DNA from 4 places in the Novosphingobium sp. PY1 genome. Region 2 is predicted to be linked to each of the others. Evidence: riboswitches for the same ligand, from Rfam matches in the RefSeq annotation. Region 2 holds a riboswitch; each other region holds the start of a gene.
The links. Region 2 has a riboswitch for cobalamin ahead of cobO (cob(I)yrinic acid a,c-diamide adenosyltransferase). Riboswitches for the same ligand answer to the same signal wherever they lie in the genome.
Positions count from the first base shown of each region.

Region 1 (7,165 bases), 450 kb from region 2:
CTGCCGCGGGTTTCCGGCCCAGCGCGATCCACCCCGCGACGCGCGCGGCAATCGCTTCGATCCGCGATGGCTCGGCGCGGTGGGCACTGCGCGAAAATTCAAGGGCATCGTCGCGCGCGGCGGCTTCCTTGAAGCTGGCCACGCCTGCAAAGATGCGGCCGTCGACTTCGGGAAGCACGACATGCATGGCGAGATCGGCCGGCGACAGACCGCGCGAGGCATCCTGCCAGGCTTGCCGTCCGCTCGTCGCCAGCGCGACCTGGAACACCGGGACACCGGCGCCGTCGAGCGGCGTCGCGCCTTCATCGTCACGCGCGGAAAAGGCGGTCGCATTGATCACCGCCGCGGGCTGCAGCGCCCGCACCCAGCGATCCACCCAGCCGCGAACTTCAGGGGCCTTCAGCGAGGGCACGTAAAGGCCCAGCACATCGAAACCGCGTGCGCGCAAGGCCGCGTGGAGTGCCTCGAAAGGATCGAGATCGGCGGAGCTGAGATAGGATCGATAGAACGCGAGCAGCACGCGCGGGCGGGATGCTGTCAGGGCAAAGGCCGCCGGACAGGCCGTGTCTTCACCTGGAAGCCACGCCCCGGCAGTCGGCAGCGCCTGAATGGCCCGGACTTCGCGCCCGGTCTTGCCGTCCGCCAGCAGGCCGCCCGCTTGCGCGAGCCGTGAAAGGGCTGCCCGCGCTGCAACCGCGCCGCCGATATCGCAAAGGCGGGTCAGTTCGCGCAGCGTGGAAACCGGAACGGTCGAGACGGCATCGAGCCTTTCGTCCTCGCGCCCGTCTGCGGGCAGCACGGCCAGCGCGATCCCGCGCGAACGCGCCAGCGCCTCCACCTGCTGCAGGCCGTAAGTCCAGTAGGGAAGCCCGCCGATGATCCGTACCAGGATCGCCTTCGCACATGCCAGCGTGCGCTCGACATAGGTGTCGACCGACAAGGGATGCGTCAGTGCCGCAAGATTGGCGAGGCGCAGCGAGGGCGGACTGTCCCCCGCATCGCGCGCGCTGCGCCACCCGGCAGCGAAAGCGCCGAGGTCGCTGTCCGAAAACGACAGCACCACGAGATCGGCCGGAGCCTGCCCCAGATCCTGCGGAACGGAGGCTTCCTCGATCCCGTGGGTCTCGCGGAAGATAACGTGCATCGCGGCCTCAGCCCTGCAGCACGGCCCTTATCGCAGCGGGATCGAGGTAATCGTGCTCGGCAATGGCGACCAGCGACGTGAGGCGCGCTTCATCGGGGCGCCAGGGGCGGTCGTAGTGGCTGCGTACCCGCGCGCCGACCGCCTGCACCAGCATGCGCATCGGCTTGCCGGCTACCGCGACATAGCCCTTCACCCGCAGCACCCGGTGATCGCTCGCCAGTGTCTCGATGCGTGCGGCGAGAGCAGCGGGATCGGCGATTTCGCCCAGTTCGATGACGGCGCTGTCGAAATCCTCGTGCTCGTGATCGTCCTCGCCATCGTGGTGCGAGGGACGCGCGGCAATATCGTCCTCGGCAGCAGCGCCAAGGCCAAGGATCACGCGCGGATCGACGACGCCCTCGCTCAGTTCGATGACCGGGACCGGGCGCGGGGCTTCTGCGGCGATGACTTCACGCGCGCGGGCAAGGCCCTCGGCGCCGGCAAGGTCGGCCTTGGTCAGCAGCACCATGTCGGCGCAGGCGAGCTGGTCCTCGAAGACTTCGGACAGCGGCGTCTCGTGATCGATTTCCGGGTCGGCCGCGCGCTGCGCCTCGAGTGCGGCGAGATCGGGTGCGAACCGGCCCTCGGCCACGGCCTCTGCGTCGGCAAGGGCAAGCACCCCGTCGACAGTGATGCGGCTGCGGATCGCGGGCCAGTCGAAAGCCTTGAGCAGCGGCTTGGGCAGCGCGAGACCCGAAGTTTCGATCAGAATGTGATCGGGCCGGGGTTCAAGCGCCAGCAGCTTCTCGACAGTGGGGATGAAGTCGTCGGCGACGGTGCAGCAGATGCAGCCATTGGCCAGTTCGACGACGTTCTCTGCCGGGCAGTCGGGGATGGCGCACGACTTCAGGATATCTCCATCGACGCCCAGCGTGCCGAATTCATTGACGACGACCGCCAGGCGGCGACCGCCGGCATTGCGGATGAGATGGCTGATGAGCGTGGTCTTACCCGCGCCCAGAAAACCGGTGATGATCGTTACAGGGACCTTGGACAGGTCAGGCATCGGCAATTCCCCACGCGCCATGGCGACAACGGCGGGGCTTGCCGGAAGCGAATCCGACCGACGCGCGGCGACGGGCGGGCGCGAAAAGGCACCCGTTATCGCGCGTTCGTGCAGCCCCAGCCGCACAGCTTCGTCGCTCAGACGGAAGAATTACCGTGCCGTGACCATCCCCTGGATCAAGGCAAGAGCGACCGGTGCGCCGGCAGGTCTCCTGGCTTGCGGGTCACTGCTTGATGCACGCCTTCCCGGATCGCCTTGCGGCTTCACCCAGTGGCCGGCCCTTCGCGTGAGGAAGGGAACCGTGTGCATCTCGCTATCCGCTCACAGTTGCAGGGACAGCCGCGGTTTTGGGAAGGAGAGACCTTCCCGCACCGCATTCCCGATTAAGCCCCTTTCGGGGCACCGGCGCGATCATTCGAAGCACAGAATCGATCCGTGCTTCGAAGCGAGGCCCTAGAACAGATCGACCGCCAAGCCAATCGCCTAAGGACCGGTTCTCATGCCGAGACGCGCACTTCGATATCGTCGAAGCGCTTCCAGCGGTAGATCGCGAAGCTGGCGAGCCAGCACAGCACGAAAAGGCCGATGATGCCGAACCCCAGGCTGTTGAAGTTCTCTCCCAGTTCGCCGGCAATATCGAACAGGCCGCCGGTGAGGCCCAGCTTATCGCCGATCAGGGCGACCGTTTCGATCCCGCCGATGACGATGGCGACAAGCGCCGAAATCAGGGTGATGGTGATGTTGTAGTAGAGCTTGCGGATCGGCTTGACGAAAGCCCACTCATAGGCGCCGAGCATGACGACGCCGTCGGCGGTGTCGATCAGCGCCATGCCCACGGCGAAAAGCACCGGCAGGACGAGGATCGTGCCGATGGAAAGCCCGTCCGCCGCCTGCCCCGCCGAAAGGCCCAGGATGGCCACTTCGGTCGCGGTGTCGAAACCCAGCCCGAACAGGAAGCCCAGCGGAGCCATGTGCCAGCTGCGGGTGATGAGGCGGAACATCGGCCGGAAAAGGCGCGCCATCAGCCCGCGATTGCCCAGCAGCATGTCGAGGTCTTCCTCCACATAGGCGCCCCCGGCACGGACATGGGCGAAGGTCTTCCACACGTTGCGCAGGATGATCAGGTTCATGGCGGCAATCGAGAACAGGAAGATCGCCGAGATCGAGGTCGCGACGAGACCGCCGACCTGCTTGAGACTTTCGAACTGCGTCAGTGCGCTCGTCGTCAGGGCAATGGCTATGGCCGCGATGGTGACGATGCCGGAATGTCCGATGGCGAACCAGAAGCCGACTGCGATCGGGCGCTGACCGTCCTGCATCAGCTTGCGGGTCACGTTGTCGATGGCCGCGATATGGTCCGCGTCCACGGCATGGCGCAGCCCCAGGCCCCATGCCAGCAGGGCCGTGCCGAGCATGAGCGGCCGATCGTGGAACAGCGAGAAAGCCCAGATCCAGGCGGCGATATTGGCGGCCACGAGCGGGCCGAAAAGCCAGCCTATCCGGCGGCGCAGGTTGGGTCGAACAGAATGCGGCAATTGAGCCATGATGCGAAATCGTCCTCCGGCGTCTTGCGACAAGGCCGGGACGAACCGCTCAGGCGAACGGCCGGAAGGCGCAGGCAACCGGACGCCAGGGCCGGTCGACACGCCGCTCCGCTGCGGCCCCGGCCGCAGGTTCGTCGCTCAGACGGAGTTCACCGTGCCGCGGCCATCCCCTGGACCAGGGCAAGAGCGACCAGACGCCGGCAGGTCTCCTGGCTCGCGGGTCACAGCTTGATGCACGCCTTCCCAGGCCCTTCGCGGCATGCCGCATTCGGCCCAGTGGCTGCTTCCCAGGCGCCCATGGCGCATGAAAAGCCCTGTGCATCGCGCTATCCGCTTACAGTTGCAGGGACAGCCGCGGACTTGGGAAAGGCAATCCCTTCCCCGCACCGCATTCCCGATTAAGCCCCTGTTACGGGGCACCGGCGCGATCAATGGGAATCGGCAAGAACCGATTCGAAGGTGCTGATAACACCCCGATTTCGCAGTGCCCATCGCAAGTTTGCGGCAATCGCGCGGCCCAGGCGCGGCGCGCAGCCTACAGGGCGCGTTCGGTAAAGGCGCCGCGCATGCAGTGGTTGGAACTCATCGCCGAGCCGTATCCCCCGGCATTGAGGAAGGCGATGAAGTCCCCCTCCTCAACGGGCGGAAGGAGCGTGTCGGCAGCCCAGATATCAAGCGCTTCGTTGATATTGCCGGCAATCGTCACCCGCTCGCCCGGCGCCGATCCATCGCCGCGCAGCAGGCAGGGAACCGGCTCGCACGGCAGGTCGTAGAAAGCAGGTTCCGGGTGGAGATTGAAGCCCCCGCCGACGAAGACGAACCGGGTGTCGCGCTTGATTTCGACGTCGGTCACGGGAAGCACGAGCATCCCGGCATCCTTGGCAATGTAGTCCCCCGGCTCAACGGCGATGCGCAGGCCGCGTCCGGCAAAATGGCGGCGCAGGATCGCGGCCCATTGCGCCAGATCGAGCGGCCTGTCCCCGCAGCGATGGGGCAGCCCGAGCCCGCCGCCGACGTTGACCGTGCGCACCTGCGGCACTTCGTCGAGGAAGCGAGAGGCCTCCGCGACGGCCAGATCCCAGCTCTCCAGCTGATCGGTCAGGTATCCGCAGCCGACATGAAAATGCAGCGAGGTGATCGCCAGCCCATGGCTTTTCGCGAGGGCAAGCGCCTCGCCCCACTGCTCGCGGTAGATGCCGAACTTGGTCGTTCTTCCCCCGGCATAAGTCAGCTTCTCGGCATCGCCGTAGCCGGTGCCGCGCCCGGGATTCACGCGAATGCCGATCTCGCGGCCCGGCGTTCGCTCACCGATGCGTCGGATCATGCCCATGGTGTCGCAATTGATCGTGATCTCGGGATGGGACAGTAGTCGTTCCAGATCGCGCGGCGTGACGCCAGTGCCGGTGAAACTGATCTGACCGGGCGCAAAACCGCAGGCCAGGGCATGATCCAGTTCACCCGGAGAGCAGATGTCGACCCCGCATTTGCCGCTTTGTGCGAGCCGCTCAAGCAGGGGCGCAAAGCGGTTGGCCTTCATGGCGTAATAGACCGTGAAGGCGCAGCCGATATCGCCAAGGGCAGCGACCACCCTATCGAGATTGGCTTCGACGCGGTCGAGCGAATAGAGAAACAGCGCCCCCCCTTCCTCGCCCCCGCTCTCGCCCTCACCGGCCAGTGCGGCGACATCATGTCCCGCGAAGTGCAGGCGCCCGCCGCGATAATGCAGGTCTGGGCGCTCCCACCACGGCGCAGTCCGGGCCGATGAGCCCTGCTGCGGCACGGTCACGACTTCAGCGGCTTGGCCTGCCCGTCCAGAAATCGCCTGCCCTCCTCGTTCGCATTCTCGGCGCGCCCGGTGATCCACGCGCGGCAGCGCTGCGCGGCACAATGGCATGCGAATTGCCGATAGAGAACATCCTCCGTCGCGGCATAGTCGATGGTCAGGACTTCGCCAGCATCGATATCGCTAAGGGCGACAAGTTCGAAGCGCTCCATGTCCAGCCGGCAATTGGGCTCGCAACCGTGGGACAGGTAGCCGACGAAGCGCGTGTCATGGACATGCATCCCCGGCGAGACCTGCAGGCTGTGCTGCAGCAGGTCGGCGCTGACTTCGCCGTTGAACCTGTCGAGCACCTCGCCCGCGGCAAAGGGGGCAAGCGCACGCACGCACAGGCCCAGCGTCTCGCAATCGCAGACGACAAGACGATCTTCGCCGGCTTCACTCGCACTGGAATGTCCCCGCGGTTGGATGAACAAGGCCGTTTCCCCTGACGCCTGCTGAATTTTGCTGATCTTCGAGGCTGTTACCCTAGGGGCAATTTCTTAGCGAAACGTAGCCTGTTGCATTCGCCTTCGCGCGCATATTCCACGCGGTCCATGATCCGGCGCACGATGTGGATGCCAAGGCCGCCGATCTCGCGCTCCTCCACGGAAAGCGAAGTATCGGGCGTCTCAAGCGACAAGGGGTCGAATGGCCTGCCATCATCGATAAGGTCGACCGCGACTTCCCCGTTCCCCACCCTGAGGCAGGCGGTTATGCGCGGCATATCCTGCTCCTTGCCGTGTTCGAGGATGTTGCTGACCAGTTCGTCGAACACGATCATGACCTTGGTCAGAACATCGAGCGGCAGGTCGGCGCTTTCCAGATAGGCTTCGATATCCTCGAGGAACGAGGGGAACCCTGCCCTTCCGTTGGCGAGAGTGCGTTCGTAATCGCAATCCATGCCACTCGATCCCCGTACCGGCGCCACGCGATTGCGGCCCCGGCCAGCTTAATCGAGTGGAAAAATTTCACAACTTCTCCAATAAGGTGCGTGGACACGATGAGAAGACGGGCGGAGACAGGGCGATGGAAATCAGCGAAGAAATCAAGGGTCCGGCCCTGGTGATGACCCTTGCCGGTCGGCTCGACAGCAATACCGCGCCGCTGCTCGAAACCCGTCTGCCTTCGCGGATCGAGGGCAATCCGGCCACCGTGATCGACCTGTCGCAGGTCAGCTACGTCAGTTCCGCGGGCCTGCGCATCCTGCTAAAGGGCGCGAAAGTGGCCAAGGCATCGGGCAACAGGCTCGCGCTTTGCGGTCTCGCTCCGTCAGTGCGTGAAGTGTTCGATATCAGCGGCTTCACCGCTATCTTTGCGATCGAACCTGACCTCGTTTCCGCTCTCGCCGCAGTCGGTTGAGCACGGAGGGCCGATCACGGCGAAGATGCCGGTCGGCTTCAGGAGCGCATCGAGACTGGCCAGCCATTCATCGGGCCCGATACCGCGCGCGGCCTTGAGGTAAACCCGCGCACGCTCCGCTTCATCGGCTTGCGCAAGCGTCACCAGCTGCAAGGCCCCTTTGGCCAATGGCGCACGCCATTCGTGCACGACCAGATCCGAAAGAGCATAAAGTTGGCCCGCAAGGTCCAGCGCGCGGCCGAGTTCAGCCT
Region 1 is NZ_BLTI01000008.1:475,449-482,613, forward strand. Features, by position in the region: gene cobN (cobaltochelatase subunit CobN) at 1-1,144, opposite strand, end outside; gene cobW (cobalamin biosynthesis protein CobW) at 1,152-2,189, opposite strand; cobalamin riboswitch at 2,373-2,611, opposite strand; gene J3474_RS13620 (HoxN/HupN/NixA family nickel/cobalt transporter) at 2,687-3,733, opposite strand; cobalamin riboswitch at 3,915-4,172, opposite strand; gene J3474_RS13625 (diaminopimelate decarboxylase) at 4,269-5,519, opposite strand; gene J3474_RS13630 (SET domain-containing protein-lysine N-methyltransferase) at 5,516-5,989, opposite strand; gene J3474_RS13635 (ATP-binding protein) at 6,037-6,456, opposite strand; gene J3474_RS13640 (STAS domain-containing protein) at 6,513-6,914, shown strand; gene J3474_RS13645 (hypothetical protein) at 6,825-7,165, opposite strand, start outside.
Region 1: another riboswitch for cobalamin. It lies ahead of J3474_RS13620 (HoxN/HupN/NixA family nickel/cobalt transporter); the one in region 2 lies ahead of cobO (cob(I)yrinic acid a,c-diamide adenosyltransferase).

Region 2 (7,165 bases):
TCCAGTGATGAGTGGGGGCTGACATGTTGAGCAAGACAGGAACACGCATCGCTTGCGTCGTACTGATGGCGATGTCGTTGAGCGGGTGCGGGCGGGCGCTCGAGTTCTTCGGACTTCGCCACGAAGCCAAGCCGGAAGTTCAGGTGCGCACCGCAGATGCCGACAGTGCTGCCGCGGCAGTGGCCGAAGGACGCGCGCATCTGGCTGCAGGCCGGACGGGCCAGGCTATCGAGCAATTCCAGAAGGCGCTTGCAGCTGGCGACCAGATCGGTCCCGCAGCCAACGGGATGGGCGTCGCCTATGTGCGGCTAGGCCAGTTCGAGCAGGCGCACCGCTTCTTTTCCGAAGCGCTTGCCGTCGAGCCGAAGAATGCGATGTACCAGGCCAACATGGCTCGCCTGATGCGCTCGACCCTGCTGGCCGAAAGGCACGAAGCAGACTTTGCCGCGCAAGTCGCTGCTCGCACGTTGACGGGGGCGCACGACATCCAGTTGCAGGAAGCGAGGCCTGAGGTCGCCGCAGCCGAAGAGCCTGCACGGCAGACGGCACCCTCGACAAGCGGGGCTACGCTCCAGCGCATTTCGCGCGGCGAAGTTATGATCCGCTCGGTCCAGGCCGAGAGCCAGGCGGGACGCGGTTCCTTGCCGGTCGTGGGCGTGCGCGGGGGCAAGCTCGACACGTTCAGGCCGGCGGTGCGCATCGAGTTCTCCGATGATGGCCGCAAGCAGGATAACGCTAAGGACAAGGCCGAGGGGGGCAAGGCGGACGCTTCTGGCGGGGCAACCGACGCAGATACGCCGAAGACCGCCAGGGCCGATAGGGCCGGATTCAAGCCGCTCGTGCGGATCGATTTTCCGACTTCGCGCTGACGCTCGCAGGGTAACCGATTAGATGAATGTCATTTTCTGGGCGGAACTGGTGGTGCTGGTTCCCGCCTGTTTCTATGCGAGCTGGTCCGACACAGTACAGCGGCGCATCCCGAACTGGCTTTGCCTGTTGACGGCTGCCACTGGCCTTGCCCTTGCCGCTTATGAAGCCGGATTGGGCGGCGTGGGTAGCCACGGCCTGCATCTGGCGGTTGCGCTGGTGGTAGGCATGGTCCTGTTCCGCTTCGGCATGATCGGTGGCGGGGATGCCAAGTTCTATGCCGGTTGCGCCGGCTGGTTCGCGTGGTCGCAGGCATCGCGCCTGCTTCTCTCGGTTTCGATCGCAGGGCTTGTCCTCTTCCTCGTCTGGTTCACCGTGCGCCGGATCATGCGCAAGCCGATCGGCGGGCGCGGCTCGGACGACAATTTCGACAAGCTGCCATATGGCATCGCCATAGCTGCAGGCGCGCTCATCACCGCAGCTTCCGCATTCTGAGGCGGAGACGGGGTTACTTGTGCAAGCTGGAAGAAGGATCGATCGGACGCCCGTCCTTGCGCACTTCGTAGTGCAGGTGGGGTCCGGTAGACCGGCCGGTCGAGCCGACGAAACCGATGACGTCGCCCGGTTTGATCGTTTGGCCCGGGCTGACGTTCAGGCGGGAGAGGTGGCCATAGAGCGTCTCCACCCCTTTGCCGTGGTTGATGCGAACCGCTAGACCGTAGCCGCCCTGCCATCCTGCCGACATGATGACACCCGCCGAAGTGGCATGGACCGGTTCACCCATGGCCGCAGCAAGGTCGACGCCGGTATGCATGCGCACCTGGTTGAGCAGGGGATGCATGCGCAGGCCGAAGCCGCTCGACAGCCTGCTTGAGCGCAGGGGCATTCCTTCGGGCGCACCGCCCGATCCAGTGCCCGGTGGCGGCGTCAGCAGGCGTACCGTGTCCCGGAATCGTCCGCTGGAGGACATGATGACCGATCGGCTCTGATCGAGCGAAGCGGAAGACGAAAGATAGCGGACCGGTTCCTGCCCGCTGAGATCGACGGCGCGGCCGACGGTGATGCGTGCAGGCGGAGCTTGCGCAGCGGCGAACGGGGCAGGGTGGGGCGACGTGACGCAGGCGGCGCGGTCGCTGACGATGGCTCCGGCGGTCAGGCAACTTCCCGCGGTCCCGGTGTCGACCACGGCCATGCGATTGACGCCGTCCTCACCGGCCATTGCCGGTGCGGCTTGGGCCATGACCAGAGCGACCGCGCCGAGCATCGCTGGGCGGATCGTCTTCTTGCTCTGGCATTCAAGGATCATGGCACTTCCCCCGTAGCCGTAAACTAAAGGAAAAGCGCCGGTCTGTTAACTCAAATTGACGCTGCGTCTCGAACTGGAACGCGGGGATTTGGAGGTATGAATACCTGCCTCAAAAGCCCCGCGCCATGCCCTCGCGCCTTGGATCGGCTCCGCCTTCATAGCCGCCGTTCTGGACCACGATCGCCTGAATTCCCGACTCCTCGCTGCGAGAGGTCGAGAGCGGCATGCCGCGTGCAGCAAGGCCGGTCATGATCGGTTCGGGGAACGGATCGGCGCGGAAGGTATCGCCCTTGGCGACAAGGTTGGGCAGCGCCACTGCGTCCTGCGGAGACATGTGCCAGTCCAGCATCGCTACCAGCGCCTTGAGATTATAGGCCTGGATCGAAGTCCCGCCGGGCGATCCGGCAGCGGCATGAAAGCGGCCGTCCTTCGTCAGGACGATGGCCGGTGCCATGCTCGAGCGCGGTCGCTTGCCGGGGGCGGGGGCATTCGCTGCTGGCGCTCCGTCTTTATCGGTGGGCGAGAACGAGAAATCGGTAAGCTGGTTGTTGAGGAAGAACCCATCGACCATTCGTCCGGAACCGAAGATGCTCTCCACCGTGGTCGTCATCGAGACGACATTGCCCTCGCCATCGACGACGATGAAGTGGCTTGTCCCGCCGGGCTCGACCGTAGCGTCGGGGCCGACAGCAGGTGCGCCCTTCGGATGGCCGAAGCTGACCGGGCCTGCGCGTTCCCCGATCAGTTCGGCGCGCGCTGCCAGGTAGTCCGGATCGAGCAGGCCCTTGATCGGTACTTCGACGAAGGCCGGATCGCCGACGTAGCGATCGCGGTCGGCATAGGCCAGCCGGCTTGCCTGCGCGAACTCGAACCAGGCCTTTTCATCTTTGGCATTGCGCTTGCCGATATCGGTATGGTCGAGAATGCCCAGCGCCATGAGCAGTCCCGGGCCGCCGGACGGTGCCTGCGGCGTGCAGACCATGTAAACGCGGTAGGGTTCGCAAAGCGCCGGGCCGGAGCGCGGGCGATAGGCGGCGAGGTCGGCCAACGTCATCGTGCTTGGGCGCGGTCCCTCGCTCACGCGCCTGACGATGTCAGCGGCAACAGGGCCGGTCAGCAGGCCGGAGGCTCCGAACCTGGCGATCCGCTCCAAGGTGCGGGCGTAGGCCGGATTGCGCAGGCGGTCCCCCGCGGCATAGCGGGTGCCGTCCGGCTTGGAGAAATACGCGACGGCATCGGGCGCGGAGGATTGCGGTGCGCGCTCCATCCGGATCATGCCCGCAAGGCGGGGGCTGACGATGAAGCCGTCCTCGGCAAGATTGCGGGCCGGCTTCAGCAGGTCCGCCCAGGCGAGCTTGCCGTGATCGTGATGGGCCATGTCTAGCATGGCCACGGCCCCGGGCACGCCGGTTGAAATGCCGCCAAGAACCGCATCGAAGAAAGGCAGTCGGTTGCCGTCATCGTCGAGGAAGAGGCGGTCGGTCGCGCCGGCAGGCGCGGTTTCGCGCCCGTCGTAGTATGTCGCCTTGCGGCTCTTCGCGTCGTAGTAGACCATGAAGGCGCCGCCGCCGATCCCCGAACTCTGCGGTTCGACAAGGCCGAGGACCGCCTGGATCGCCACTGCGGCGTCGACCGCCGAGCCGCCCTTGCGCAGCACGTCCACCCCTGCCTTCACCGCCAGGGGATTGGCCGCCGCGACCATTGCATGCTTTGCAAACCCGGCCTGTTCGCGCTCCGGTACTTCGGACCGTGCGGTCTGCTCGACGGTTGCTGCAGGGGGCGGACTGGCCTGGGAAACGCTGGCCTGGGAAACGGTCGTCAGTGTCAGTGCGGCAAGGCCGACGGACAGGAAAAGGCGGCGCAATAGGGTTCTCCGCGGGGTAGCTTCAATCGATCTTGTCGCGGCGATGGCCCCTTCAGTCAGGGACTCGCGCGATCGCCGGGACGGAACCTAACAGTTCCGTCCGGCAGGTATAGGGGCTTGCGGCGAGGACATTTCTGCTTGCAGTGCGCTGCCGTTGGCTAGAGGTCGATCCCCGGCTGCGCCTTGATGCCATTGCGGAAAGCGTGCTTCTCGTCACCGATCCTGCTTACCGTGTCGGCCAGTTCGATGAATTCGGCATGGGCCGCGCGCCCGGTGATTACCACGTGCTGCATCTCCGGCCGGTTCCTGATCGCAGGAAGGACTTCTTCCAGCGTGAGGTAGCCGTAATTGATGAGGTACGTCAGTTCATCGAGCACGACGAGCGAGATCTCAGGATCGGCCAGCGCGGCCTTTGCCTTGGTCCACCCGGCCTGCGCAGCGGCAATGTCGCGCTGGCGGTTCTGGGTTTCCCAGGTGAAGCCCTCGCCGCAGTTCTCCCAGGTGACGCCCGGCTGCACGGAAAGGAAAGCGCGTTCGCCTACGTCGACCTTGCTCTTGATGAACTGGAATACCGCCGCCGTGCGCCCGTAGCCCAGCGTGCGAACCACCATGCCGAAGGCGCTGGAGGACTTGCCCTTGCCGTTTCCTGTAAGAACGAGCACCAGCCCCTTGTCGATCCTGGCTGCAGCAATGCGCGCATCGACTACGGACTTGAGCTTGCGGGTCCGTTCCTTGTGGCGGCGGTCTTCTTCGGCGAGATTTTCGGTATCGGTCATAGCGGTTTGGCCTCTCTCGGGGGTGGCATGCGGCGGGGCGAAGGAGAGTCCGGCAAGTTTGGCATTCACTCGGGTTTCCTCTTCGACGCACGCACGATTGTCGTTTGCCAAGGGATTGCCCGCAGGATGCGAGGCCCTCGTCCGCCCGGTTCATCCCGCCCGCGCGAAGGAACGACGGTAGCGGGCCGGTTTCCTGACTTTCCGGATCGCCGCGCCTTTCGCCGCCTTCTCGAACAGGGTGTGCCCGTTCAATGGCATAGTGGCGATGCGCTCACCGGTCACAGTTGCGGGAGCAGTGCCGCAGATGCAGCGAAGACTTCGCTGCCCGGACTTCCCGATTAAGCCCTTGCGGGCACCCGTTACGGCCCCGCGGATAGGCCAGGGCAAGTCTGCCTGCAAGCATATTGCGCTTGCGAAGGGCATGACTGCGCGATACTTGCCGGGCTGCGACAGGTTCCCCGCAAGGGGATCAAAAGGGAATTCGGGTGCAAGTCCCGGGCTGCCCCTGCAACTGTAAGCGGCGAGCCATCCGGCCATTTCGCCATTGGGACCCCAAGCCGGTCCTGAGAAGGCGGCCGGAGCGGCGCTGACCCGTGAGCCAGGAGACCTGCCTGCCGCAGTCGTTCTTCATCCGGGCAGGGCGCACCGGGTGTTCGAGGGCCCCGTTATGGCGGGGTCACCCCTCGCGCAACGACAGTCATCGTCTCGCCGGTTGGGATTCCGGTGGGGCTGGAGCCGTTTGCAAGGAGGGAGCGCCGCCATGCTCTTGATGTCATTTTGTCGTCCGCGCTCGGGAGCGTTACGCTGATGCTGCGTGCAGTCGACGCAAACGCCTCGGTTGTGGTCTGCTCGACCTGTCGCCATGCCGAAACCGAACGTGAGGACGAACACGGCGAGCGCGGCGGTGCGCGGTTGGCCTCCGTGATGCGCGAGGTGCAGGCAGGCGATCCAGCGCTGGCCGCCGTTAGCGTTCAGGAAATGCCGTGCCTGTTCGCCTGCAAGCGTTTCTGCACCGTGCATATCCGGGCGCCCGGCAAGATGGGATATGTCTTGGGAGACTTCGCCCCTGACCGTGAGGCCGCGCACGCGATTCTCAGCTATGCTGCGCAACATGCCGAAAGCGAAGAAGGCGTCGTCCCCTATCGCAGCTGGCCGCAGGGCGTGAAGGGGCACTTCATCACCCGCACCCCGCCAGAAGGCTTCTTGTGCACATGATCCGGTTCGAAAGCCGCGAAGCCTTTGCCGCAGCGCTCCTGGATCTGCCCGAGGCCAACAAGGTCGCGCAGGCCGCCGCACAGTTGCGCCAGGACGCCTTGACCAAGCCGCTGGGCTCGCTCGGTCGACTGGAAGACATCGCTATTTTCATGGCCTCGTGGCAGGGGAGGGAACGACCGGTGCTGGAGGGCATCCGTGCGGCGATCTTCGCCGGCAACCACGGTGTCGCCGCAAAGGCGGTCAGTGCCTATCCGCCCGAAGTGACCGCGCAGATGGTCGCCAACTTCGCGGCGGGCGGGGCGGCTATCAACGCCCTGGCCGGCGCTTGCGGTGCAGAACTGGTCATCGTGCCGATCGAGCTGGACCGTCCGACGGCGGACTTCGTCGAGCAGCCTGCCATGAGCGAGGAAGATTGCCTGGCCGCGCTCAATACGGGGGCTGCGGTCGTCGAAGAGGGGTTGGACCTGCTTTTCGTGGGCGAAATGGGGATAGGAAACACCACGCCCGCAGCCGCTCTGTGCGCGCAGGCCTGCAATGGCAAAGCTGCCGAGTGGGTCGGTGCCGGAACGGGTCTCGACAGGGACGGTATCGCCTACAAACAGTCCGTCGTTGCACAGGCCCTGTCCTTTCACGGTGCCCGCTGCACCGATGCTTTCGAAACCTTGCGCCGATTGGGAGGGCGCGAGATTGCTGCAATAGCCGGGGCCATTCTCGCTGCCCGGATCAAGCGCATTCCGGTGCTGCTCGACGGGTTCATCGTCTGCGCCTCCATAGCGCCGCTGGTGGTCGATCAGCCGCGTTTCGCAGCGCACTGCCTTGCCGCTCACTGCTCCATGGAAGCAGCCCATGCCAGGTTGCTGGACTGGCTTGGCCTTGCCCCCCTGCTGCAACTGGGGATGCGGCTGGGCGAGGGCACCGGTGCAGCGGTGGCGGCGCAGCTTGTGCGCTCGGCAATTGCTGCGCACAACGGCATGGCGACATTTGCCGAAGCCAGGGTCGCAGGCGTTGTATGACGAGCTTCATGCTGCACCTCATGCGGCACGGAGCTCCGCAGCGACCCGGCCTGATGCTCGGCCACCTCGACGAGCCGCCGTTGGCTTGCGGCATCACAGCCTGCCTTGAACGTGCTCGCGCTGT
Region 2 is NZ_BLTI01000008.1:23,519-30,683, forward strand. Features, by position in the region: gene J3474_RS11510 (type II secretion system F family protein) at 1-22, shown strand, start outside; gene J3474_RS11515 (tetratricopeptide repeat protein) at 24-869, shown strand; gene J3474_RS11520 (prepilin peptidase) at 892-1,362, shown strand; gene J3474_RS22725 (M23 family metallopeptidase) at 1,376-2,173, opposite strand; gene ggt (gamma-glutamyltransferase) at 2,283-4,037, opposite strand; gene cobO (cob(I)yrinic acid a,c-diamide adenosyltransferase) at 4,196-4,813, opposite strand; cobalamin riboswitch at 4,979-5,188, opposite strand; cobalamin riboswitch at 5,248-5,443, shown strand; gene J3474_RS11540 (DUF1636 domain-containing protein) at 5,621-6,028, shown strand; gene cobT (nicotinate-nucleotide--dimethylbenzimidazole phosphoribosyltransferase) at 6,025-7,041, shown strand; gene J3474_RS11550 (histidine phosphatase family protein) at 7,038-7,165, shown strand, end outside.

Region 3 (7,165 bases), on a different contig from region 2:
GGCTCCGCCGTCGTGGAGGAAATGTAAACCTGCGTGCCGCGCCCGTCTGCCAGCGAGACCTTCCAGAGCGGCCGCGCCCAGTTGAACCCTTGTGCGACCGTCCACTGGTCGTCATGGCTTCGCTCGACATCGCTGACCGGCGTCCCGCCTGCGAAGCGTCGCGCGACCGTGATCGCGGCAGCGGCATCGGAAGCAGAGAGGCGCCGGCCATCGACAGCCGAGATTGCAGTGCGCCGATTCTCGCCGCGAATGCGCCAGGCTGGCTCTCCCGCCGCCATGTCGAGGCGCAGCTCGGAGGGAAAGCTGTGCTCCCCTGCCCGGCGCAGGGCTTCGGTCGGACCGACCCTGACCCGGCTCCAGTCGATCGGGGCCATTCCTGCCAGTCGTTCCGCGTCGGTCAGCGACGGATAGGGCACGTACATCATGACCAGGCCCGACAGGAACCACAGCAGGAACAGCAGGCAGGCAGCGATGCCCAACCAGCGATGGAGCAAGTAAAGCCACCGCAGGCCAGCCTTCACCAGAGCCGGGCGCGTCATGGCGACTAAAGGCTCATGTCGAGGCGAACGTCGAAGCGCCGGGGCGCTGCGAGCAGCCATTGCGACGAATTGCTGCCGATCGAGTACACCTTATCGAAGGCATTGCTCACCCGTCCGTCGATTGCCAGCGTGTCGCTGATTGTCCATCGCAGGCCGAGATCGACCACTTCGTAGCCGGGCACGCGCAGGGTATTCGCGTTGTCGGTCCAGCGCGGCGCGACGAAGCGGGCCGAGACGCGGGCCTGCAGGGGTTCGGCGACGCGCCAGTTGGCGGAGATGTTGGCGGTCTTCGTCGGTATCCCCGGCGGCGTGTTTCCGGCCCGGTCGATGACGACCCCATTCACGATTTCGCCGAAATCCTTGAACCGCGCCTTCAGGACGGTTCCATTGGCCTCGATCCCGAATGCATCGGTCAGCTGCAGCGCCAGCGTCGCTTCGACGCCTTGCGACGTGCGCTTGCCGACCTGCTGGGTAATCAGGCGGTTTTCCGGATCGGGAGTGAGCAGGCGCCGCTTCTCGATATCGAAAAGCGCGATCGAGGCCGAGCCACGTCCCTCGAGAAGACGCTGCTTTACGCCCACCTCGAACTGCCTCGCGGGTGAGAGCCCGAAGTCTTTCTGCACATTGGACGTGGTGACGAGCGTGCTGATCGGGTCGGTGCCCACCGTGAAGGAGCCATAGAGCGCGGTATCGACCGTCGGATTCAGCACTACGCCGAAACGGCCCGAGGTACTGTGGTAGTTGCGCCGAAAGCCGTTCACCGGAATCCGTGCGTCGATACGCTGCAGGTCGTACCAGTCCTGCCGGAAACCGCCCACCAGCGATACAGATCCGTTCAGCTTGAGCTGGTCTTCCATGAACACCGAGTGCTGCGTGGTCAAGGTGCGGAAGCCCAGGGTCGTGGGCACCGTGGTGATAAAGCCGCCGGGCTCAAAGTCGAATGGATCGACGATGGAACTGCCGCCGTAAGGCGAGTTGTTGAGATGGCGGAATTTGACGCGGTTAAGATCGAAGCCGACCAGCAGGGTGTTCTCAACGCCGCCGCCCAGCGGCGTGCGGACAGTGAGATCCCCGCGATCGCCGATCTGATCCTGTCGGTGCATGATGTTGAGGTAGTCACCGCGCGTCACCAGCCCGGTAGCGGCGGAGAAACGATAGCTCTCGGCATTGAGCCAGTCGCGGTTCGAACTGAGGTAGTAGACCGAGTTGCGCAGCGAAATCGCGTCCGACGCATGCCACTCGGCCGTCAGGCGCGTCCAGCTGTCACGGAAATGGTCTTTGCTGCCCGCGATGTTGAAATTGATGAAACGAAAGCGCTTGTCGAACTTGCCCTCGTTCAGCGGCGCGCCGAAATAGGGCAGAATATCGACGTCGCCATAGTCGGAGGCCAGCGTGAAGCTTAGCGTCGGGCTGGCATCCCAGCGCAGTGCACCGGAAATGGCGAGGTTGCGGTTGTCGCTATTGCGAGCGAGCCAGCCATCGGAACGAGTGGAACTGGCGGCCAGACGATAGGACAGCCCCCCGCCGATCGGGCCGGCCGCATCGCCGGCGATTTGTATCGCATTGTCCGAACCATAGGCCACGCGCGCACGCGCCACGGTGCGGTCGGTCACCGGTTTTTTCATGATGACATTGATCGCTCCCCCGATCGCGCCTTCGCCCGAAATGACCGAACTCGGCCCGCGCAGCACGTCGATGCGATCGACCGTCCAAGGATCTACCGGGAAAGTCAGCGTACCTGAGGCCACGAAGAGGCGCGTGCCGTCCACCAGCAGTTGCACCGAGCCCTGCCCTGAGAACCCGCGCGCCGCCATTGCCGTGTTACCGTTGCCCGGTGTGCCCTGAAAAGTCAGACCGGTGGCACGGCTGACCGCCTCCTGGATGGACAGATCGCCCCGCGCCCGAATCGCGTCGCCGCCGAGCACTTCGACGCTGGCCGGTGTCTCAAACACCGTCAGGCCCAGTCGGCTGCCGCTGCTTCTGGTATCGAGGCTGGTCTCCGCCCGCAGCCCTGTCACCAGGATGGTGTTTGCAGGATCGGCCTCGTCGGCGAGCGCGGTCGAAGAAAGCACGGGGAAGGAAAATACGGCAATACCGCGCGCTGCGCACAGCACAAACTTGGAAGTCGTCATGTAAAAACTTAACCCTGTCCGGCGTCATCGACGTCTGGCGAGGGCGTCCGCGCGAACGGTCGACCCGCGCAACGACACGACGCCCCGGGCGCCGCCGCTTGGGTCGATGCGGCCCTCGCCGCACATGCGTCGCTCAGACGGATTTCACCGTGCCTCGGCCATCCCCTGGACCAGGGCAAGAGCGACCGGACGCTGGCAGGTCTCCTGGCTTGCGGGTCATCGCACGATGCACGGCCTTCCCAGGCCCCGCAGAAATTTGCGTCCGGCCCAGTGGCTGCGGCAGAGCCGGTTGGCCCGCCGCGAATGTGCATCGCACTCGCCGCTTACAGTTGCAGGGACAGCCTCGGATTCGAGGGGCAGGCCCCTCTCACCGCGTTCCCTTTTAAGCTCCCTTTCGGGGGCACCAACGCGATCATTGCCTCCCTGAATTTGAGAGGCAGGAGCGCTCTATTCGAGGCAATCAACATTGGCAAGAGGAACTAAAGCCCTGTTCTCGCGCGGCAAAAAATGGAGGAATGGCAGTCTCCTACCCCTTGTCGGTCGATCAGGCGCCGAATTTCTCACGCCATCAACCGATCGACCAGGATTCACATTTGTGTACTTAACCCGGGCTACTTCGGGCGCCACGGTCAGGGATTTTGGACTCTATCTACGGGCAAATAACCAGTGCGGCGTCCCCCGGCAGAATCCTTCTCCAGCCCGCCACTTTGCGTCGTTTCCAGCATGTCATACTAAGCCTTCCGCTCGGCACGGATCTGAGCTGACATGCGACAGAAGCGTTGTACTGTGCCTTCCGCACGTGCCAACGCAAGATCAGCGATTGCACGCGCAATGCGCCCGTTCCCATCATCGAATGGATAGATTGTTACGAACCACAAGTGCGCAACCCCGGCCTTCAGGACCGGGTCGAGCATCGCCGTCCCGAACCACGCGAGGAAACGGGACATTTCCCGATCCAGTAGGTTTGACGCTGGAGCTTGGCAGTAAGCCCGCTCACGGCCATTCGGCCCGAAGAAGACCTGCATGGGACCACCTTCATTATCCCGCCAAGCACCCACCGTAATCTGGGTTCATCCCGCTTCGCCCCGTCGGGAATAAGGTCGCATGCCAGTCGAAAAGGCACTCAGCTGTCAGAGGTCGACCGTAATTCTGAGTCGCATCCAGCATCATTTCCACGACGCCTTCGACATCGCGATCGGCTTCGACCAATCCACTGATCTCCATCCCGAGGCGGCGAGCAACGGATGAGCGCACTTGCTCCCTATCCAGCACCTCCCCTTCAATCTCGCTGGATTTCAGGACCTTCTCGGTCAGCGCCTGGAGCACCGCTTCTTCGCGCAAAGAAAGTAGCAATGCTTCCATGTGCCCGATCAATCTCCCTTGCCTGTGGCGGACTGATTCTTTCGGGTCTTTTCAAATGTTTCGATACTTCGCAGACTCAGCGCCGAACGATGCGGACGTGGTGCCGTGGTGGCGTCCTAATGACATTCGAACGAGACGATCCCGAAGTTGATGACCGTTCGAGGATTACCTACGAAGCGCATGAAGACATCAGTTCGTTAAGAACGACCCTGCGGCACACAATCGGGGGTAGCGCCAAGTTAAAGTGCTGCATCGCGCCCCTTGAAGCCCGTCTACCCCGCAAGCATAGTATGCCATCGGATGATGGCCCGAATCTCGCAGCCGCAGTATCGCTATCGAAGACCCACCAGCCTTACACGACAGAGCACCCGTGAATGGCCTGGAGACGTCGCTCTGCCCGCGGCGGAACAGACCTGGCGATGATTGTGTAAGGACGGTCAAAGGGCCGCTCCTGCTCCCGTAGGAGCGGCCCTTTTTAGTGAATTGCTCTCCATTTCAAAACTCGCTTATGCTCGTCCGACCAGGTGAAATTCGCACATGCGAAGGTCTGTGAACAAAGCTTAATCTCGGCGTCTTGGCGAACCGGTTAACATGTCAGCTTTGAAGCAGGAGGTTCGAAATGGACCGTCGTATCGGATCAATAATCCGCGGCATCATCAGCTCGCCCAGGCTCAATCCAGCGGCGGCGCGCGATCGGATCTGGAGTCTGGTGAACGGCACCCTCGACGAAGAGAGCATGGTTGCCTTGTTGCATGCCTATGACGTGATCATGGGGATCGCGATCAATCATCTCGAACGAATGGGCGAAGATGTTCACGCCCTGCGCAATCTGCTATCTGCGGACCGCCAAAGCTTCGCGTTGTTCGAGGCGATGCGCAACAGGAATGGTATAGAGCCGCGCACATTGTGTCGGATCGTCGACCGCGAAGAGCAGGCTGGACGAATGAACAGATCCGAGGCTTTGCTGACGTTGGATGCGGCGGCCCGGTATCTGTCGCCGCGGCAAAGAGCGCCAGGCCGCACATCAAGGAACATTCGCTCGTCTGCAGGGTGACGCAGAAGCGGCCCGGGCAAAGTCAAAGCACGTGGAGCCGCTCTACGTTCCCCGTGGGCGGTACCATGTCGACCAGTCGGTCATGCTCGGCAAGGATACGTTCGATTTCCTGGCGCTTGTCAAAGACGAGCTTGGCAACGCCGGCAGTCATCCCGCCTTCGTCACCGACGCGGCCGAGCACCGCAGCAAGGTCCTTGAGGGTCGCCTCTTCGAGACCGGCGTGGAGACCACCTTTTGAATCACGAAATGCAACGCACTGACTGGCCATATTCGCCTCCAGTAGCTGGATCACAGCAACGCTAGTGCGGGGCGGATTGTTGCCGGAAAGGCGGTCCCCGCGTCCGCGAACATGCGCCGATCTTCACCGCCCGACAATCGGAAAGGTGAGCTTCCGGCCGGCACAGGGCACATTTGCCACCGTCTTGGTGGCTTCTGACGTCGCGCACTTTGAAGCTCGATTCGCTTCCGCTCAGTTCGAACGCCATGCTATGAAGGCCGGGCTTCGATGACGGAGGTTCGCATGCGGATTCGCCTTGCTCTTGTTGCACTCTCGATCTTTGTCGCCTCGCCGGTCCTGGCCCAATCTACTCTCACTCCGAAAGATCGCGCTGCCGCGTTTCGTGCGGCCGGTTTCAAGTTCGCGGCCGGTAAGTGGTCAGCCTGCGGCGATCCGGGAACGCCCAGCTACTCGCCGGGGCAAATTGTGTCCGTCCGCGACCTTAATGGAGATGGCCGCCCCGAAGCCGTGATCACCGAGGGCGGCACTTATTGCTTCGGCATGACGGGCACCGGTTACACAATCGTGAGCAAACAGGCCGACGGTACCTGGAAGAACATAACCGGCGGCACCGGCATTCCGAATTTCCTGGCAACGAAGGGTGTCGGGGGCTGGCCTGATATCGAGATCGATGGTCCGGGTTTCTGCTTCCCGGTCGAGCGCTGGAACGGCAAGGCCTACGTGCTCAATCGGCATCAATACGATGGCAAGGCATGTCGACCGCAGATGTAGGTTTGCGGTTGATCGCCGGATAAAGAAGACCCGGCACAATGGCCGGGTCTTCCCGGGTCTGGTCGAGTCAGCCCGGGAACGGGGGCTCCGAAGAATGCCACCGGGAAGACTCGCATCGGCGTATGCAACAGGCTGAAGGACTTTGCTACTTGCGCAAGACCAACCAGACCGAGAATCCGATCAACGCGAACAGGCCGATCAGGAACAGCATTGCCATGACCTCGACGGTGCGCTCAAGCGCGCGCCGGGTCAACGCGGTTTAATGTCGGGAGAGTCGAGAACAGTGGGCGCCGGGGAGTGAAGCGGTCGGCGCTTAATTCAGCCATGGAAGTGGCCCACGATCCGTTCATAACCCGCATCGATCCTGTTCCACAGATCTTCAAAAGCCTACCCACCGCCGAGGCCAATCTAGACAAAGCCCAATATCGGTACGCCGGGGGTGAAAATGGCCATCATTTTGTCCGGCTGCCCATGTCGACTGGCGACTCTGGGCTGTGTCGCGCTACAAATTAGGTGAGCGCGACATGTGCAAGATCATCAAACCCTGGAGAAGGCTGAGGGCCATGCCCTGAGCATAGACTGATGTCTGGATATGGCCGTTTGCTGTCGATTTCAGTGATGCATAGCTTTGCTTCCCGCGGCGGCGAACACAGCCCGAAACGTGACGATTAGCTCCGTCCGGCCAAAAAAATCGCGGCCGATGTCACATCCCGGGGTGCAGCGTCGTCAAGGCTTGCATCACTATCACAGGAGCAAGTCATGTCGCAGCGTCTGGACCACCTTAGGCAGCATCCCGAACTCACCGCCAAGCTCACGGAGCTCACTCTGGCGGTAAAGAAGGGGGCTGTAGAAAGAGACATTCTCTCCCTCGCCGAAATTCGCGCCTCGCAGCTCAATGGCTGCGCGTTCTGCGTAGACATGCACATCAAGGAAGCGACTCTTCATGGGGAGCGCCCGCTGCGGCTACATCATGTCGCAATCTGGCGGGAATCGACCTTGTTCACCGATCGGGAACGCGCGGCGCTGGAGTGGACTGAAGCCGTGACGCGCCTTTCGCCGCAAGGCGTGC
Region 3 is NZ_BLTI01000005.1:71,504-78,668, forward strand. Features, by position in the region: gene J3474_RS07725 (PepSY domain-containing protein) at 1-539, opposite strand, end outside; gene J3474_RS07730 (TonB-dependent siderophore receptor) at 545-2,611, opposite strand; cobalamin riboswitch at 2,848-3,094, opposite strand; gene J3474_RS22615 (Fic family protein) at 3,403-3,696, opposite strand; gene J3474_RS22620 (DUF4172 domain-containing protein) at 3,710-4,033, opposite strand; gene J3474_RS07740 (hypothetical protein) at 4,653-5,087, shown strand; gene J3474_RS07745 (hypothetical protein) at 5,110-5,355, opposite strand; gene J3474_RS07750 (hypothetical protein) at 5,608-6,096, shown strand; gene J3474_RS07755 (carboxymuconolactone decarboxylase family protein) at 6,856-7,165, shown strand, end outside.
Region 3: another riboswitch for cobalamin. It lies ahead of J3474_RS07730 (TonB-dependent siderophore receptor); the one in region 2 lies ahead of cobO (cob(I)yrinic acid a,c-diamide adenosyltransferase).

Region 4 (7,165 bases), 730 kb from region 2:
TGCGCGGCGCGGGACATGTCTCTCACCGAAGCCAGGGCATTGCAAGAGGCTCGGGGCGAATCGCCGGAAGGGCAAGATGCGCGGACTTGAGGGGCTTGCGCGCCGTCGCGATTCGGAGCGGCTGTGCTCACCCCACACGCACCGCTCATCCCGAGCCTGGCGAAGGATCGGTATCGCGCGCGGCATTACCTGCGACGATGGGGCGCGGCCGTCTCGCCGCCGCAGGATCAGCCGTGGCGGGCGATCTTGCGCGCCAGGGCGTCGGCCATGCGGCGGTCCAGCTGGCGGCAGATCGAGATCCACCAGCGGCACGCTTCCTCGTCGCTGGCGGCCTTGGCGGCTTCCGCGTTCTCGCGCGCATGGGCAGCGGCCGAGAGGCCGTGGCGGGCGAAGTGGCGCAGGGCCTCGGTCAGCATCCGCTGGTCGTTCGCCGCCTGCATCGGCAGGTGCATCTGTTCCGAATAGGCAGCGATGGCGCGGCGGGCGGAGCCGCCGAGAATGGGCCTGCAGCCATTGTCGTTGACTGCGCCCAGGGGGGCGGAGGGGCACAGGGCACGCACAATCGCTGGACTTTTTCCGCCATAGGCAGCGGAGAAGCGGATCGTCATGTCAGGCGGGCCCTTTGTGTCGTTGTTCTGATCGCCACCCTTATGACGATGATGCTCTAAGTGTTTGTAATGGCCTATGGTTGCCGAATTCTTGCCATGGCCTCACGGTGCCCCGAAAGGAGACAGGTCGCGCCGGGTCAGGTGCCCGGCTGGGCGATCCAGCGGCCGCTATTGGCGTATTGCGGCTTGATGTCGCCGGTTTCGGGCAGCTTCTGCGCCCGGTAGAGTGCTTCGCCGCCGCGTTCGCGAATGGCGCTGGAATAGATCGGCGCGGGCGCGGTCTTGGCGGCGGCTGTCTCGATCGGGCTTGTCGCGGCAGTCGGCGCTGCCCCTTGCGCATCGAACTTGCGCTGGATCGCCACCGGATCGAGCGTGTCTGCCGCCGCCATGGTGGGCGAAGCGGTGTCGCGGGGGTGCGGCGCGGCTGCCGGTTCGCCGCCCAGGTAGGCGAAGCGGAAGGCGCCCGGGCGGCCCGCCGCGCCATGGAAGCTGTAGAAGCGATGCGCCCCGATGGTGCCGAGGTAATCGAGGCTCGCAGCCCAGTAGGGATGGACCTGCACGGTGTGGTAATGCGTCGCCAGGCCGACCGGGGCATAGACGTAGCCCGACAGCGCGGCGCGGGCGACCTGCATCGCCCGGTCCCAGAAATAGCGCGAAGGTTTGCGGGCGAGCGAGCCGTCGCAGGTGAACGAGAACTGGCAGCCGGTGGAGCGTTCCGATCCTTCGTAGACCACGCCGCACACGGTATTGGGATAGGCCGGGTGGGCCACCCGGTTGAGCACGACCTGCGCAACCGCACGCTGGCCGGCTTCGGCCTCGCTTGCGGCTTCATAGTATATGGCGGCGGTCATGCACTGCAGCGCGCGGGTGCGGTCGATGCCGCTGGCATCGATGGTGAGCGGGCGGGCAGGGGCGCGGGCTTCAGGGGCCGGTGCGTCCGCGTCCCCGGCGTCGGAATGGATGCCTTCGCCCACCTGCAGGGGCGCGGCTTCCTGTTCGAGGTAATAGAAGGCGGAGCCGGGAAAACTCGATCCGGCGCGCTCGAAGGGCATCGGCTCGGGGGTCTGCGCCTCGGCCGTGGCAGCGGCGATGGTGAAGCGGTCCCAGTGTCCCGGTGAGGCGAAGGCAGGCAGGGCGATGGCGGCAAGGCCTGCAGCAGCCACGCTCCAGCGCCGCTGCAGATGGGCGCGGTGCGCATGCCGGTTCCTGCGCCCGCGCTCGAACCGGGCCGCGAAGTCGCGCGGGCGCGCCTCGCTTTCGCCGATCAGGGCCATCAGGGCAGGTGGCTCGGTCACTCGGTTCCTTTCGCTCGCCTTGTCAAAGTGCGCACCGTCAATGTGCGCCACTTCAACGTGCGCCCCGTCAACGTGGCTCGTCGGCGCATCCTGCGCCTAACCCGCCTATCGATCCGGCGCATCCGCTCCGTGGTCGCCGTCCCGAAGCGACACACCGCCGCCTTGTAGCCTTAACCGGTAAACAAACCGGTTGCGCGGGCAGGTACTTGCGCGGCCGTGCTTGCAAAGCCTGCAACACCGCAGTATCCGCCCGGCCACGTCACGGGTTGTCCGGCTTGCCGGACCTAAGAGGGAAGCCGGTTCGATTCCGGCGCTGTCCCCGCAACTGTGACCGGGGAGTTCCGTCCCGATTGGCCACTGGCGTCTTGTCACAAGGATGCCGGGAAGGTGGGGCGGCGCTATGATCCGGGAGCCAGGAGACCTGCCAGTGATGGTCGTTCCGCGCCGGGCGGGTTGGACCGGAATGCAGCGAGTCATGCGCCGTGAAGGCGCGGCCTCAGCCACGAGCGACGCTTCGTTCAGGTTGGAGGTTTGTACGTGAAGTATCTGTATCTGCTCGGCACCGCGCTTGCCGTGTCCACACCCGCTCTTGTTTCCCCCGCTCTTGCCGATGAGGCCGATGTCGCGCCGTTCGTTCCGCTGGGTGACGCGATCACGGTGATCGCGACCGGCAGCGCGCTGCGCGTCGATCAGGCGGGGCAGCCCGTCAGCGTCGTCGGCAGCGAGGAGATCGATTCCATCCAGGGGCCGGACGTCGCCCGCGTGCTGGAGCGCCTGCCGGGCGTGACCTTCAGCCGTAACGGCAGCATCGGCGGGACGACGAGCCTGTTCGTGCGCGGCGCCAATTCCCAGCAGCTTCTGGTGCTGGTCGACGGCCTGCGCGTTGCGGACATTGCCGCGCCCAGCGGCGGGTTCGATTTCGGCAACCTGATGACCGGGCCGGTCGGCAGGGTCGAACTGCTGCGCGGCTCGAACTCGGTCGTCTGGGGATCGGAAGCCATCGGCGGCGTGCTGGCGATCACCAGCCGCGACGTCAACGGCGTCGAGGGCTCGGCAGAGTATGGCGCGCGCGACAGCTTCGACGGGCAGGTTTCGGCCGGGCTTTCCGGCGAGACCTACGGCGTCAACCTCAATGGCGGTTACATGCGCACCGATGGCATCAGCCAGGCGGCGTCCGGTACCGAGGCCGACGGCTTCAGGCAGTGGCGGGCCGGTGGCCGTGCCCACGTCGATCTGGTGCCGGGCCTTACCGCCAGCGTGGTGGGCCGCTTTACCGATGGCACGCTCGACCTCGATGGCTATCCGGCGCCGGATTACACTTTCGCCGATACGCCCGAGTACCAGAAGACCCGCGAGCTGGGCGGCCGCGCGGGGCTGACGTGGACCGGCGATGCGCTCACGCTCGATGCAGGCTATCAGGTTTCGGACACCCGCCGCCGTTACTACGACCCGACGATCTCGGACCAGTTCAATTCCGAAACGCAGGGCCGCAGCGAAAGGGCGGAACTGAGTGGCTCCTACGACGCCACCGATGCCGTCCGGCTCGACTTCGGGGGCGCCCATGAATGGTCGCACATCAAGTCCGACGATTTCCTCTACGGCTCGCGCATTCGCGCCGACGCGGAACTGACGAGCGTGCATGGCCTGCTCGGCTACTACGGCAATCTGTTCAGCCTGGCCGCGGGCGTGCGCTACGACGACCACTCCAATTTCGGCGACAAGTGGACCTTCGGTGCCAACGGCAGCGTCACCGTGGCGGCGGGCTGGCGCATCCGCGCCTCCTACGGCGAAGGCTTCAAGGTGCCCACGCTCTATCAGCTGTTCTCCGAATACGGCAATCCCGACCTGATGCCCGAGCGCAGCCGCAGCTACGATGCCGGGATCGAGTATGGCGACCGCAACGGCCCGCTGCACTTCGCGGTCACCGGCTTTCGCCGCGACAGCCGCAACCTGATCGACTACGTCTCGTGCTTCGGATCGAGCGATGCGCTTTGCGGGGATGGCCGCTACGGTTTCTATGCCAATGTCGGGAAGGCCCGCGCAACCGGCGCCGAGATCGAGTTGGGCGCCCGGGTTTCCGAGCGCCTGCGTGCCAGCGCGGTCTATACTTACGTCAAGTCGGTGAACCGCACGGCCGGCGATCTCAACCGGGGCAACGACCTTGCCCGCCGTCCGCGCAATGCACTCACCGTCTCGGCCGACTGGGACGCGCCGCTTGAAGGGCTGACGCTGGGCGGCGATATCCGCATGGTGTCCGACAGCTACAACGACAATTACAATACGACCCCGCTGGACGGTTACGTGACCGCGACCCTGCGGGCGAGCTACACGATAGCGCAGCGCTACGAAGTCTTCGCGCGCATCGAGAACCTGACCGATGCCGATTACACGACGGTCTCGGGCTACGGCACGCCGGGCCGCTCGGCCTATGCCGGGGTTCGGGTGAAGATGTGACCCTGTCGCTTCCCCCGCAGTCCGGGAGGACCGGAGGGAAGCATCTGGCGCGGGCCCTGGTCCGCGCCGGGGTCCTTGCGCTGGCATGGGCCTGCATATCGGGTTGCGGGGGTGGCCATTCCGGGGCCGCCCCGCTTGCCGCGCGGGGCGATCCGGCCCACCCGACCATCGTCTCGCTCAATCCCTGCACCGATGCGATCCTGGCCGAAGTGACCGGGCCGGGCCAGTTGCTGGCGATCTCGGGCTACAGCCACGATGCCCAGTCCACTTCGATGGACCTTGCCAAGGCGCGCCGTTACCGCGCGGTCTCGGGCACGGTGGAGGAAGTCGCCGCCATCGGCCCGAAAGTGGTTGTCGCCAGCAGTTTCCTGCCGCCCGCCACGGCCAGCGCGCTCGACGAGCTGGGCTTCAAGGTGGTGAAGATGCCGATTGCGCCGGACCTTGAGGCTGCGCGCGGCCAGATCCGGGAACTTGCGGGCCTCACCGGCCATCCCGAACTGGGCAAGCGCCTGATCGGCCGGATCGACGAGGCGCTGGCCCGCGCCGCGCCGGCCCGGGGCGCTACGCCCGTACCGGCGCTGGTCTGGGAATCGGCAGGGCTGGTCGCAGGTGACGACACCCTGATCGTTGACATGATGAAGCACACCGGCTTTACGAACGCGGCCAGTGCACGCGGGCTTTCGCAGGCCGATTTCCTGCCGCTCGAGAAAGTACTGGCCGATCCGCCGCGCGTCGTCTTCGCAGTTGGCAATCCGCTGGCCGAAGAGGACCGCATGCTGCATCACCCCGCTCTCGCGAGCCTGAGCCGCATGAAGCGTTTTCCGCTCGATCGTTCGATCCTCTGGTGCGGCGGCCCGACGATCCCGCGCGCCATCGACGCGCTCGGACGCGCCCGGCGCGAACTGGACCGGCAGGACGCGGCGATGCGGACGGCACGGGTGCGATGAACCCGCGCCTCGTCCTCCTGCTGCTGGCCGGCCTGCTGGTGGCCGTGCCGCTTTCACTGCTCGCCGGACGCGTGTGGATCGATCCCTTTTCGCCGACGGCGCACAATGCTTCGATCATCCTCGTCCAGCTGCGTCTGCCGCGCGCGGTGCTGGCGCTGGTGGTGGGCGCGGGGCTGGGCGCTGCCGGAGCCGCGATGCAGGGCTTCCTGCGCAATCCGCTGGCCGACCCGGGTCTCTTCGGCATTGCACCCGGCGCAGCGCTGGGCGCGGTGCTCAGCTTCTGGACCGGCTATGCCGCCTCGCCGTGGCTGCTGCCGGTCTTCGCGCTTGCCGGGGCCTGCGGAGCGATGACGCTGCTGGCACTGATTGCCGGTCGCAGCGGCGGCGTCGCGCTGTTCACGCTGGCGGGCCTGATGGTCTCCAGCCTTGCCGGCGCGCTGATGAGCCTTGCGATCAGCCTGAGCCCATCGCCCTTCGCCATGACCGAGATCGTCACCTGGACGATGGGCTCGCTTGCCGACCGCTCCTGGCGCGAAGTCTGGATCGCCCTGCCGCTTACCGCCGCGGGGATCGGCGTGCTCCTGGCCGCCGGGCGCAGCCTCAATGCCCTGACGCTGGGCGAAGCCGCGGCGCGCTCGCTGGGGGTCGAGCCGTTCCAGCTGCAGGCGATGATGATCATCGGCATCGGCCTGACGGTCGGCTCGGGCGTGGCAGTGGCCGGGATCATCGGTTTCGTCGGCCTGATGGTGCCCCACTTCGTGCGCCCCTTTACCGACCACCGCCCGTCCTCGCTGATCGTCCCGAGCGCGCTGGCAGGCGCGCTGCTTTTGCTCATTTCCGATTGCCTGTGCCGCGTGCTGCCATTGGCCGGGGGCGAACTGCGTCTCGGCATCGCCCTCAGCCTGCTCGGGACGCCGTTCTTCCTGCACCTGCTGCTCAAGATGCGTCAGGAACTGGCATGAGCCTTGGCGCCAGCAACCTGAGCGTGAAGAACCGGCTCGACGGCGTGTCCTTGCAGTGCCGTCGCGGGATGGTCACGGCGATCTGCGGCCCCAACGGCGCGGGCAAGTCGACGCTGCTTTCGTGCATGGCCGGGCTGCTGCGGCCCGATGTGGGCGATGTCCAGCTGGGCGGACGGCCCCTGTCGCAATGCTCGACGGCCCAGCGTGCGCAGTGGATCGGCTATCTCCCGCAGTCGCCCGAAGTGGCCTGGGACGTTTCGGTCGAAGTGCTGGTCTCGATCGGCCGCCTGCCGTGGAAGGATGCCCCGGCAAAGGAGGCGCAGGAAGCCATCGACGAGGCGATTGCCGCGATGGACCTCGAAGCCCTTCGCCATCGCCCGGTTTCGCGTCTGTCGGGCGGCGAGCGGGCAAGGGCACTGATGGCGCGCGTCCTGGCGACCCGCCCTGGCTGGGTGCTGGCCGACGAGCCTTTCGCCAATCTCGATCTTGCCCATGCCGCCGCCCTGATGCGGCGCTTTCGCCAGCAGACGAGGGCCGGGCGCGGTGTCGTGCTGGTGCTGCACGACCTGGCGACGGCAATGAACCACGCCGATCAGGTGGTGGTGCTCAAGAACGGCAGGGTCGAGGCCGAGGGCCCGCCCGAGATCGCGCTGGCCCGTGAAGTGATCCACCGGGTCTGGAACTGCCCGGCACGCTGGCTGGGCGATCCGGGCGAGCGTGCCCTGTCGCTGGGGCAGCCTTCGCCCTTTACGCTGGACGCGCGTTAGGGCGGCCTTGGTGCCTGTCCTTCGGCAGGCTCAGGATGAGCGGGACCGGCCGCCATGCCGCAGCCCGGATTTCCTCCCCGTCTCGAGGGACGGCGCGGCGAGCTTGGGCGACATCGCGGTATCGAGGGCATC
Region 4 is NZ_BLTI01000008.1:748,872-756,036, reverse strand. Features, by position in the region: gene J3474_RS14965 (hypothetical protein) at 228-608, opposite strand; gene J3474_RS14960 (cell wall hydrolase) at 746-1,954, opposite strand; cobalamin riboswitch at 2,150-2,347, shown strand; gene J3474_RS14955 (TonB-dependent siderophore receptor) at 2,441-4,357, shown strand; gene J3474_RS14950 (ABC transporter substrate-binding protein) at 4,354-5,304, shown strand; gene J3474_RS14945 (iron ABC transporter permease) at 5,301-6,266, shown strand; gene J3474_RS14940 (ABC transporter ATP-binding protein) at 6,263-7,033, shown strand; gene J3474_RS14935 (hypothetical protein) at 7,064-7,165, opposite strand, start outside.
Region 4: another riboswitch for cobalamin. It lies ahead of J3474_RS14955 (TonB-dependent siderophore receptor); the one in region 2 lies ahead of cobO (cob(I)yrinic acid a,c-diamide adenosyltransferase).